Regions from separate parts of the Oceanobacter antarcticus genome, predicted to be linked through region 1. Evidence: riboswitches for the same ligand, from Rfam matches in the RefSeq annotation. Region 1 holds a riboswitch; the other holds the start of a gene.
What was found. Region 1 has a riboswitch for cobalamin ahead of WG929_RS02975 (TonB-dependent receptor plug domain-containing protein). Riboswitches for the same ligand answer to the same signal wherever they lie in the genome.

Region 1 (5,003 bases):
ATCCAGCGCTACCCGGTAGTCGGAGAGGTCGATTTCAGCCACTTTGAAGTCAGCTTCACTGCTGGCGGTGGTATCTACTTTCCAGGCGCTGTTGGCACCGTAACGAAGCAGCCAGCCGTATTGGTCATCCTGATGTACCAGAGTATAGGTATTGGCGCTGCTGTCACCATCGTCGTTGGTGGTGTAGGTCCATTCCGGGGTGCTGAGACTGCTAGTGGCGTCGTAGCGGCTGATGGTGTCGATACCATATTGGCCAATACGATAAAGCCAGTTGGCGTCGCTGGCGAGGGTGTAGCTGGTGCTGGTGGCACTGAAGAGCTGTTGTTGTACCGAGCGGTCGCCGGTGATATTGCCGATGGCGACCTGGCTGCTGCTGTAGTCGGAAGCATGGGTTTGCACCGCGTAGGCACCTTCAACAATCGCTTGTCCATTACTGTTGTTGTCATCGCTCATACAGCCGCTCAGGGCCAGAGTGAGAGTACTGGCGAGCACCAGGTTAGTGCTGCTAATAACGTGTGTCAGGGGGGTCGGGTGGTTGGGCTGTTGGGTGAACATGGTGGATTTCCTTAGGGGTGATCTTATGGGGTTACTTGCAATAATCAGTGAGCATCAGAGCGAATAGCTCAGGTACAGCGTCCATTCCCGGCCGCGTGCCGGGCGACCGCTGAAGTCGCTAAAGGCGTTGTTAAACAGGTTGTGAATCCGTAGACCGGCGTTTGCCGGAGCCATTAATGGCTTGGATGCGTTTGAGTTGGCTGGCCACTGGTAGCGATAGTTGATGTTCCAGAGGCGGCGCTGGTCGCCGGGGACGCTGTTGTAGCGATCGAGATACAGATCGTCGGCCAGTTCTGCATGGAGGTCGACACTGTGATGCCGGGCTGCCATTGAGGACTGCCAGAGCAGTCCGGCGGTCAGCCGCAAGTGATAGATGCCGGGCAGGTATTTATGATCGAAGCCGACAATATCGCTGCGGGTCTGGCTATGGTAGTGGCTGCCTGCCAGCTGCAGCTGCCAGTAGCCTATGGTTGGTTCGAAACGGGCTGGTTCGACATTTGCTGGTGCGGAAGTGGTTGGTGCGGAAGTGGTCGGTGTGGCTGTATGGCTGGTGTCTCGGCCCAACTGACTCTGCAGTTGCCACTCCAGCCCGGTTATGCTGGCAGTAGTGGTATTTTCATAACGACCGGCACCGGTTGCCGGGTCGTATACAGGCACGATGGCGTTTTCCAGCTGGCGCTGAAACAGAGTCAAGCTGAACTGTTGTGAGCGCTGCTGCCAGCGTCCGTTCCAGCTGCCAGTCAACGTGGTGGTGCGGCTTTGTTCTGCTTGCAGCTCGTCGTTGCCTCGGGTCAGTCCGCGATTACCAAAACGTTCGTACAGACTGGGGATTCTTAACGCCTGCTTCCAGCTCAGTTGCAATTGGCCGCTGCTGTTATCGCCAATCCAGTATTGTTTGGCGCTGATCAGCCCGGATGGCCAGGATTGCTGCTGGTGGGAGCTGTCGCTGCTGTTATCAGCACTGTCGCTAGTCGAACGATCGACTGTTTTTAACCGGCTGTCTTGCTGGTGATGACTGCCGCTGAGGGTGACTTGACGGGTGCTGGCGCTGTTTTGCCATTGTGCCCGGCCACTCAGTTGCCTATGTCGCAACCAGGAGTACTGGTTGCAGTTGCTGCTGAGGGAATCGCAAGCGCTGGCTTCGCTGTCATTCAGGTAACGGCTTTGATAGTGCTGCTGGCTGATATTGATACTGCTGCCGAAATCCCAGGACTGCCATTGAACCTGACTGCCCAGCCTGGCTTCGCTGTGCTGGTAACGATAACGATTGTTACTGTCGACATAGCCAAACACGGCAGTGGGGTCGTAAAACCCCTGGCGGTCGAGTGAATGCCAGAGTTGCCAGTGTTGCCGAAAGCGTTGTCCCCAATTCCCCGACAATTGCATCCCCAGTTGCTTGCTGTCCAGGCGGGCACTGTTAATAGAAGAATTACGTGAATATTGAGGCAGTTGTTTGTGTTCGTCTTGCCAGTAAAGGCTGGCAAACAGATCTGGTTGTTGATACTTCAGCGTCAGTCGATCACGGCGATAAGCGGCGTTATTGAGCGCTTGTTGCTGTCCGGACGGTTGACGGGTGTCTTGCGGACTGGTCACCGGGTAGCGGTAGTTGTTATCGCTTTGCTGGTGGTCGAGTAACAGGTCGGCGGTGCGGTTGTTGGTGCGATGATTGCTGGTGCGATGATTGTTGGTGCGGTTTGATAATGACGAGAATAACAACGGCTGTTGCAGGCTCAGGGTGGCCGTGCCGTAGCTGCCTGCAGCGGCAAATATTTTGGTGGCGTTGGCTTGGTGGCTGCCGCTATGGCGAGTGATGATGTTAATCGTACCACCAATGGCTTCGTCGCCGATCAAACCGCTGTCGTCGGCATCGCTGCTGCTGGTGAGTATATCGACCCGTTGAATCGCAGCCAGTGGTACGGCATTCAGATCGTACTGACCGTACTGTCCATTGTTCACTGCGATACCGTCCACCAGCAAGCGGGTCTGCTTGGCGTCGGCCCCTTGCATCGATACCAGCACCGGATCTCCCAGGCCGCCCAGCGACTGGATTTGCAGACCGTTGATACGCCCCAAAAATTCACCGAGATTCTGATAGCCAGCCGCGAGTGCCTGTTGGTCATAGAGCTGGTAGCTGGCGTCGTCAGCGGGTTCTGTTTGGCCATAGACGACCAATTCGTCGTCTGCGGTAACGGTGTTTTCGGCGTATCCATGCAGGGAGAAAAACAGCAAAATCAGGGCCAGGCTCAACGGCCACGTCGTGATCCGCCACTGCCAGAGACGATGGCTGATGCCGCTGCGGACGACATAGTTACAGCGGACGGCATAGTTGCTGCGGACATAGTTGCAGGAAGGCAAAATCAATGTCATGGGAGTCCTGAATGCCGGGTCTAAATAAGACGGCAAGAGCAGGCAGGAGCAGACCGGGCAATAAACAACTCCGCTGAAAGCGGAAGACACCGTAGTGGTACAGCGGTTACGGATTTGCGCAAATCCCTCCCGCTGCCCTCCGCAACGTCGGTTGATTGGAACAGGCCGGTATCCGGGCTGACGACCTGAGCATCCTGTGCTCGTCAATAACGCCTTCCCACCCATGCAATCGGTATTGCGCGGCAGTGGCTGGTTTCCTGCTGTGGGCGGAAACCGGTTATTGAGTGGGTCGATCACCGTTGCGGGGGCAGCGCCGGTTTTTGCGTAAACGCATCACCGGTCTTCCCGTTTAACCCGAGGCTGAATGATTCAGCGGGCGGGCACCTGATTCTGAGCGCAGAGTAGCGGCGAGGGTCGCAGGCGTCAAGAAGAGAAACAACGGGCTCCCACGCTTCGTGTGGGAGCCGATCCGGGGGTTCCGCTCTGCGCCGTATTTTGACGTTGGAGCACAGGTGCACAGGCATGAGAGCTCAAGAAGAGAGCAATGGACGGGTTTTACAACGGCAGTTTGATCACAAAACAGGCACCATGGGGATCAGCGGGACGGTAATACATATCGCCCTGATGGTGAGTGGTGACAATAAAATAGGACACCGACAACCCGAGGCCAGTGCCAGTGCCGACTTCCTTGGTGGTGAAAAACGGTTCAAAAATGCGGCCGATCTGGTCGGCATCAACACCAGAGCCGTTGTCTTCGACAGAGATGCAGAGGAAATCGCCTTCACGCCAGGCATTCAAGCGGATGGTCGGTTGCCAGTTCGCTTCGGCAGTGGCTGGTTGCGCCAGCGACTGTTGCGCATTTTTGATCAGATTGACCAGTACCTGCTCAATTTCTCCAGGAATACAGGAGACATCCGGCAAGTGCTCCAGGGAGGCGGTTGATATATCAATATGATGTAGGCCAAGGTCGTTGCGGGCGACGGTCAGGGCATTATTAACCAGTTGGCTGACCGGCGTTTTTTCTTTGTGTTCATGGTTGCGGCGGGAGAAATTCAGCATGGTAGCGATAATCGCCGCCGCTCGTTCCCCGGCTTCACGCATGTGCTCCATCAGTTTGAAAACTTCCCGTTCTTCCAGGTACTCCTCCACCGCCCGGAGGTCGAGACTAAGCTTGGTGGCGGCCTCGTGGTTGGCTTTTAACCCGCTACCCAGACGGCGTTTGATATTTTGCAGGTTTTGCAGGATGGCAGCGAGCGGGTTGTTGATCTCATGGGCCATGCCCGCAGCCATACCTCCGACGGTGAGCATTTTTTCCGAGTGCACCATCATTTCTTCCAACTGCAGCCGCTGGCGAATGTCATCAATGCGCACAACAGCAACTGCAGCTTGTTGCTGATCCAGCGCGTACACCAGTGAGTCGGTGACCAATCCGGCTTCCAGGCTATCGAGTGACAACCGGCGCTGCAGGATTGGCGTATCCAGATCATCTCCCGAGGTCAGCCGCTGTCTGGCCCGTTTGAGCAGTGGTGCCAGTTCCGGGATCAGTTCATTTAATAAAAACCCGGCCAGTTCCTGACGACGCTTACCAAGCCAGATTTCGGCCTGGCGATTACACAATAACAAGCGGCCTTGCTGATCGAGGGCAAACAAGGCGGATGGCATGGCGTTGATAATGGCATCCATCAAGGCTTTGGTTTGTGCCAGCTGGCGCTCCATCGCGCTGCGAACGGTAATTTCATGTTCCAGGTCGCTGTTGATACGAGCGCTGTCACGCGCCAGTGTGGTGGCCCGATGGCGAGCACTTTCCGCCTGTTTATGGGCTCGTTCCAGGTCGGCATGGCGTCGATGCAGGTGCCAGTGGAGATCATTGAGGCTGTTGACCAAGGGTTGTAAATCCGGATCCTGACATTGGAACGGCGTGGTCGGGTCGTGATCGTGCTGTTGCGCAGTTTTGATTTGATCGCGCAGATCGGTGTAGGGCTGCTGTTGCCAACGTCGAATCAGCACGTACATGGCAAAAATCAATAGTGCGCTCAGAGCTGCGACAATCAGGCTGGTGCTGATGGTATCAGCCAAGTAAT
Region 2 (5,003 bases), on a different contig from region 1:
GGCCAGACCGTCTTCATGCAACGCCCCGGTCAACAGCAAACTGGTGATCAGCAGTACACAAACCGCAGGCAGCGTCCCCAGACCGGCCTCAGCCAGCAGGAACACAACCGTCAGCAACCCGGCCAGCAGCCAACCCACCAAGGGAAAATAGCCCAGCGCCTTGTGCATATTGTCCGTGCTGTATGGCAACTGACGGCTCATCGGCAAACGGGTCAAAAAACCCAGCGCCAACTGCAAGCGCTGCCCGTGTTGTCGCAGCAGCAAGGTCATCGCAGCCATTACACCTCCACCCCGGCGCTGGCGAAGGTCGCCATATCGTTATAAAACGCAGCCGCAGCCCGCAGTAATGGCAGCGCCAATGCGGCACCGGTGCCTTCTCCCAGGCGCAAACCAAGACTCAGTAAAGGACGTGCATTCAACGCCTGTAACGTCAAGCCATGTGCCGACTCAGCCGACTGATGACAAAACACCAGATAGTCCCGGCAGTTGGGTGCCATACGACAAGCCAGCAGTGCCGCCACCGACACAATAAAACCATCAACCAGAATCGTCACCCGCTGCTCTGCCGCCGCCAGCATCGCCCCCACCATCTGGACAATTTCAAACCCGCCAGCTTCCTGCATGGCAATGTCAGCAGTCACCTCCGGGTGCATGGATCGAATCCGCTGAACGGCCTGATGAATCAGTTCACGCTTGAGCTGCAGCTGGTCATCGTTGATTCCGGTTCCGCGCCCAACCACACGGTCTACCGCTATATTTTCCAGTAACGCCAGCACAGCCGAGGCGGAACTGGTATTACCGATGCCCATTTCGCCAAAGCCCAGTACATTTGATCCGGCGCTGATCTGGTCTCGGGCAACGTCAGCGCCATATCGCAGCGCTTGCTGACACTGCGCCGCTGTCATCGCCGCATGCTGGGAGAAATCATCGGTTCCGGCATTGACCCTGCGCGTCAACAACAACGGATGATCCGAACAGACCGGGCTGATCATGCCCGCATCAATCACCATCAGCGCCATTTCATTGGCCTGGCAAAAACAATTGATCGCCGCGCCACCGGCAAGGAAATTGCGAACCATCTGTTCGGTCACCGTTTGCGGAGCAATACTGATCGGATGACCAGCAATGCCATGGTCAGCTGCAAACACCAGCATGGTCGGCCGGACAATGCTAATACGGCCAGCAGCAACGCCATCAAGGGTCTGAGTCTGGATCTGTGCCAGCCTGGCCGCCAACCCTTCCAGTTCTCCCAACGACCCCAACGGTTTGGTTTTTTCATCAATCCGCTGTTGTATGTGTGTCAGCCAGGTATTCCCGACAGCTTGAATATCAAAATGAACAGCTTGCATAAACCGGGCTCCGCTCAGGCCAAACGCTGACGCATAACAATCAGAAAAAACACACTACCAATCGCCGAGGTGATAATACCGATGGGAATTTCCTGACTGGCAACCGCCGATCGGGCAATCACATCAACCCATACCAGAAAGGTACTGCCGAGTAACAAACACCCCAGAATCAGTGTTCGGTTCGTCACCCCCAGCCAACGCCGCACAATATGGGGAATCATCAGACCAACAAAACCGATACCACCGCAGTAGGCCACCACCGCTGCCGTCAGAGCGGCGCACATCACCAGTGCCAAGGCCCGCAACCGAACCGCATCAACCCCCAGCGTCCGGGCATTGTCATCGCCGAGCAGCATGGCATCGAAATGTCGTCCCAACAGCAATAAAACAGCACTACAAATCAGCACTACGGGAAAGAGCAGCAACAGATGACTGCTTTCCACTCTGGCAAGACTGCCCATCAGCCAGAACAAGACTTTATTGGCCGCAAACGGCTCGCCTACAAACAGAATAAAATGCGTCAGCGAACCCAGCATCAGTGAAATGGCAACGCCGCCCAATAACAACTGCTCGGAGCTGCGGGCAAACGAAGTGACTGCCAGTATCTGTACCAGCATCACCGCAAACAGTGCACCGCCAAACGCAGCAATCGGCAAAGCGGTTGCCGTCGGTAACCAACCCAGCAACCCCGCCAGCAGCGGATGCTGGGCCAGTGCCGAGCCCATCAGCACCGTGACCACACTGGCACCCAATCCGGCGCCCGCGACCACCCCAAACAAGTAAGGATCCGCCAGGCCATTACGTGTGACGTTCTGCAAGGATGCTCCGGCAATCGCCAGCCCGGCACCGACCAAAACCCCCGCAGCAACTCTTGGCAAACGCAAGTCGGTAAAAATCAACTGATCCAGTGGATCAACAGGCAAACCGACGAGGCAACGCCAAACAGTATCCAGTGACAAATTGGCAGAGCCAAAAAACAGCGCAGCCAGCGGTGATAACACCGCCACGGCCAGCAACCACCACCAACGCTGCCTCATCGCCGTTTATCCCGCGTTTGAACGGTTAAGGGCAAGGGTGAAAAATCTACCCGTAACGCCCGGTCGTCGTGGCGACGAACCGCACAAGGCAAGCGAAAAACACGCTCTAGACGCTCCGGCACCAACACACTGTCCGGCGTCCCGAAAGCCACCTGTTCGCCATTTTCCAACAGCAACAGCTGATCACAGTAGTGCGCGGACAAATTGAGGTCATGCAGACTCATGACCACCGTCAGCCCGGTATCACGTGCCAGCTGGCCCAGTAAGGCCAGCACATCGTGCTGGAAATACACATCGAGATGGTTAACAGGTTCATCCAGCACAATCAGTTCCGCCCGCTGCACCAGGGCACGGGCAATCAGACCACGTTGTTGCTCGCCGCCAGACAGGGTCGAAAATACACGGGTTGATTTTTCTGCCAGGCCAACACGCTCCAGCGCCTGATCGATCCGCTCGTCATCGGCTGCTGACTGCCGTCCCAACAAGGATTGGTGCGGCAACAACCCCATGCGTACCATTTGCCGCAGACTGAGGGCAAAGACCGCATCGTTCAGCTGGTTCACAACCGCGATACGCCGGGCACGCTGATTCAGGCTGTAATCGGACAATGGCCGATCTTGCCAGGCCAGCGTAGTCGCCGTTATCTGTCCAGTTAACTGACCCGACAACGCCAGCAGCAAACTGGTCTTGCCCGCACCGTTCGGGCCAAGCACACCGAGCACGGAACCGGCAGGCAGTGAAAAAGAGATACATTTCAGAATCGGTTGCTGATCAATCGTGAGCCTCAGCTCGTCAACCACCAGACCGGAACAGCCAACCATGGAAGCACCAGATAACAAGAGTTCATGCCCAGGATTACCATCCAACACCGTCGACTGTCGACAAACTGCATCAACAGGGAAAGGAGATGGCTCGTGTATTCCCGCACGAACAAAATTCAAGAGACAGAATCATTTATTGACCAGACATTACAGCGCGCCCACGCCGAATGTCGGCCAAACAATTCCCAGGCTGGTATCTGACTTTCCCCTGCCCGTTACGGCCAGAGAATTACAGTTGCGGGTACAGTCCCGGAGTTGCACCGGATTCCCAATTAAATCAGGCCGCCACGGCAGCCTGACACCTGTTTGATAGCGGTGGACTATATCAGCAAAGCAAATTCCATACGATGGCTAATCGCTACAGGACAATGCTTGCATAGCCGATGCCTTTCACAGCAGAAAATTCACTGATCTCCAAGGATATTTAAAAAATCAGACTCAACGCTCAATCTGTACAGAAAGCAACCAGCAAACACGTAATCCGGCAGAAAACAGCGCTATGCTTATTATCAGTAACGCTTATGAGGAAGTGGACACTCTGGGCCTCTCCAGGCGCATCCGTAGTGATTTGGACTGCCCCTACACAAGTTCAAATTGAGGGACTGGGAGCAACCGCAGTAGCAAGCGCAGACCCTGCGTCAAACAATCAGACATATACCGCCATGTTGAGGTGAAAGGCAGACCATCCAGACAGTTACTGCGAGAAATATCTATTGATAAGGTCATTAGTTGATTTCGACCTTAGTACACGCTATTTTTTGCTGCATTGTAGAGCAATCAAATAACCCGACTGTCGTTCTCTCCAAGCTTATAAGCACCAGCGCGTTTGACGGTGAAGGTTAATCGTCACGCTGGAGGGAATTCACGGAGGAATTCACATGCTTCTGATCTTCTTTCTCGCATTAATCTGGTTTTTCTGGATCAAGCGACCGAAAAAGAACGCCTACACCGCTGGCAGGGACAATACTGTCGCAACAATGACAGGCAGTCTGGTCATGCTCAGCCAGCGAATGATGAAAGATCATCTGATGATTGGTGCCGGAATCAGTCCCCGCTCAGCCAGTAGCCAGCGCGACGTCAGCGTCATGCTGTTTGAACAACGGCTGGCACGACTGATGGAAGATGAATCCAGTGACGTTATCCAGGAACTGCTGATCAATACGCTGTCTGTGTGGGAAACTCACCGTAAACATATTATGGCACGGCCGGATCACAATCTTATTGGTACGCTGATCCAGGAAAATGACCGCTTACTGGCGTTGTGTGATGATGTGGCTCGTAGCAAGGCAGACCAGCAAGGCCATCATGGCGCCAAAATGGTCTACCTTGCAGGCAGACAACGCATGCTGTCGCAACGCATTGCCAGAAATTGTATCGCCATTTACTGGGGCTATGACAACCAATGGATACATTCCGATCTGGATGCCTCCATTGCCTTGTTCGACCACACGCTTCGAGAGCTGATGCATTCGCGCTTTACCACGCCACAACTGGCGGTATCACTGGAATCGGCCGCGTCATTTTGGATGACCTCAAAAGCCACCTTTCGCCTGTTTCAGGAAAGTGCCAATAAACGTAAGGAAGTCCCGCATATCCACGAGATGACTGAAACCCTGCTGGCCAAGCTGGATAAGATCACCAGCCAGTACGAGGCCGTGCTCGTCGGAGAATTACCTCCAGATCAATCCTGATAATCCGTTAACAAGGATCTACTGCCGGAGCCGTAAGCGGCGCAGGACAGAGGCCAAACTCAGTCCTGCGTATTCGGCACTACGGTTTAACAACCCCCAGATTCA

Region 2: it holds a riboswitch for cobalamin, as region 1 does, so the genes downstream of both, WG929_RS16590 (ABC transporter ATP-binding protein) here and WG929_RS02975 (TonB-dependent receptor plug domain-containing protein) in region 1, are expected to answer to the same signal.

The regions. Positions count from the first base shown of each region.
Region 1 covers NZ_JBBKTX010000003.1:22,286-27,288, reverse strand. Annotated here, with positions in the region: gene WG929_RS02980 (hypothetical protein) at 1-555, opposite strand, end outside; gene WG929_RS02975 (TonB-dependent receptor plug domain-containing protein) at 610-2,922, opposite strand; cobalamin riboswitch at 3,069-3,326, opposite strand; gene WG929_RS02970 (two-component system sensor histidine kinase NtrB) at 3,478-5,003, opposite strand, start outside.
Region 2 covers NZ_JBBKTX010000023.1:15,521-20,523, forward strand. Annotated here, with positions in the region: gene cobS (adenosylcobinamide-GDP ribazoletransferase) at 1-279, opposite strand, end outside; gene cobT (nicotinate-nucleotide--dimethylbenzimidazole phosphoribosyltransferase) at 279-1,349, opposite strand; gene WG929_RS16585 (FecCD family ABC transporter permease) at 1,364-2,386, opposite strand; gene WG929_RS16590 (ABC transporter ATP-binding protein) at 2,383-3,207, opposite strand; cobalamin riboswitch at 3,379-3,521, opposite strand; gene WG929_RS16595 (type IV pili methyl-accepting chemotaxis transducer N-terminal domain-containing protein) at 4,086-4,898, shown strand.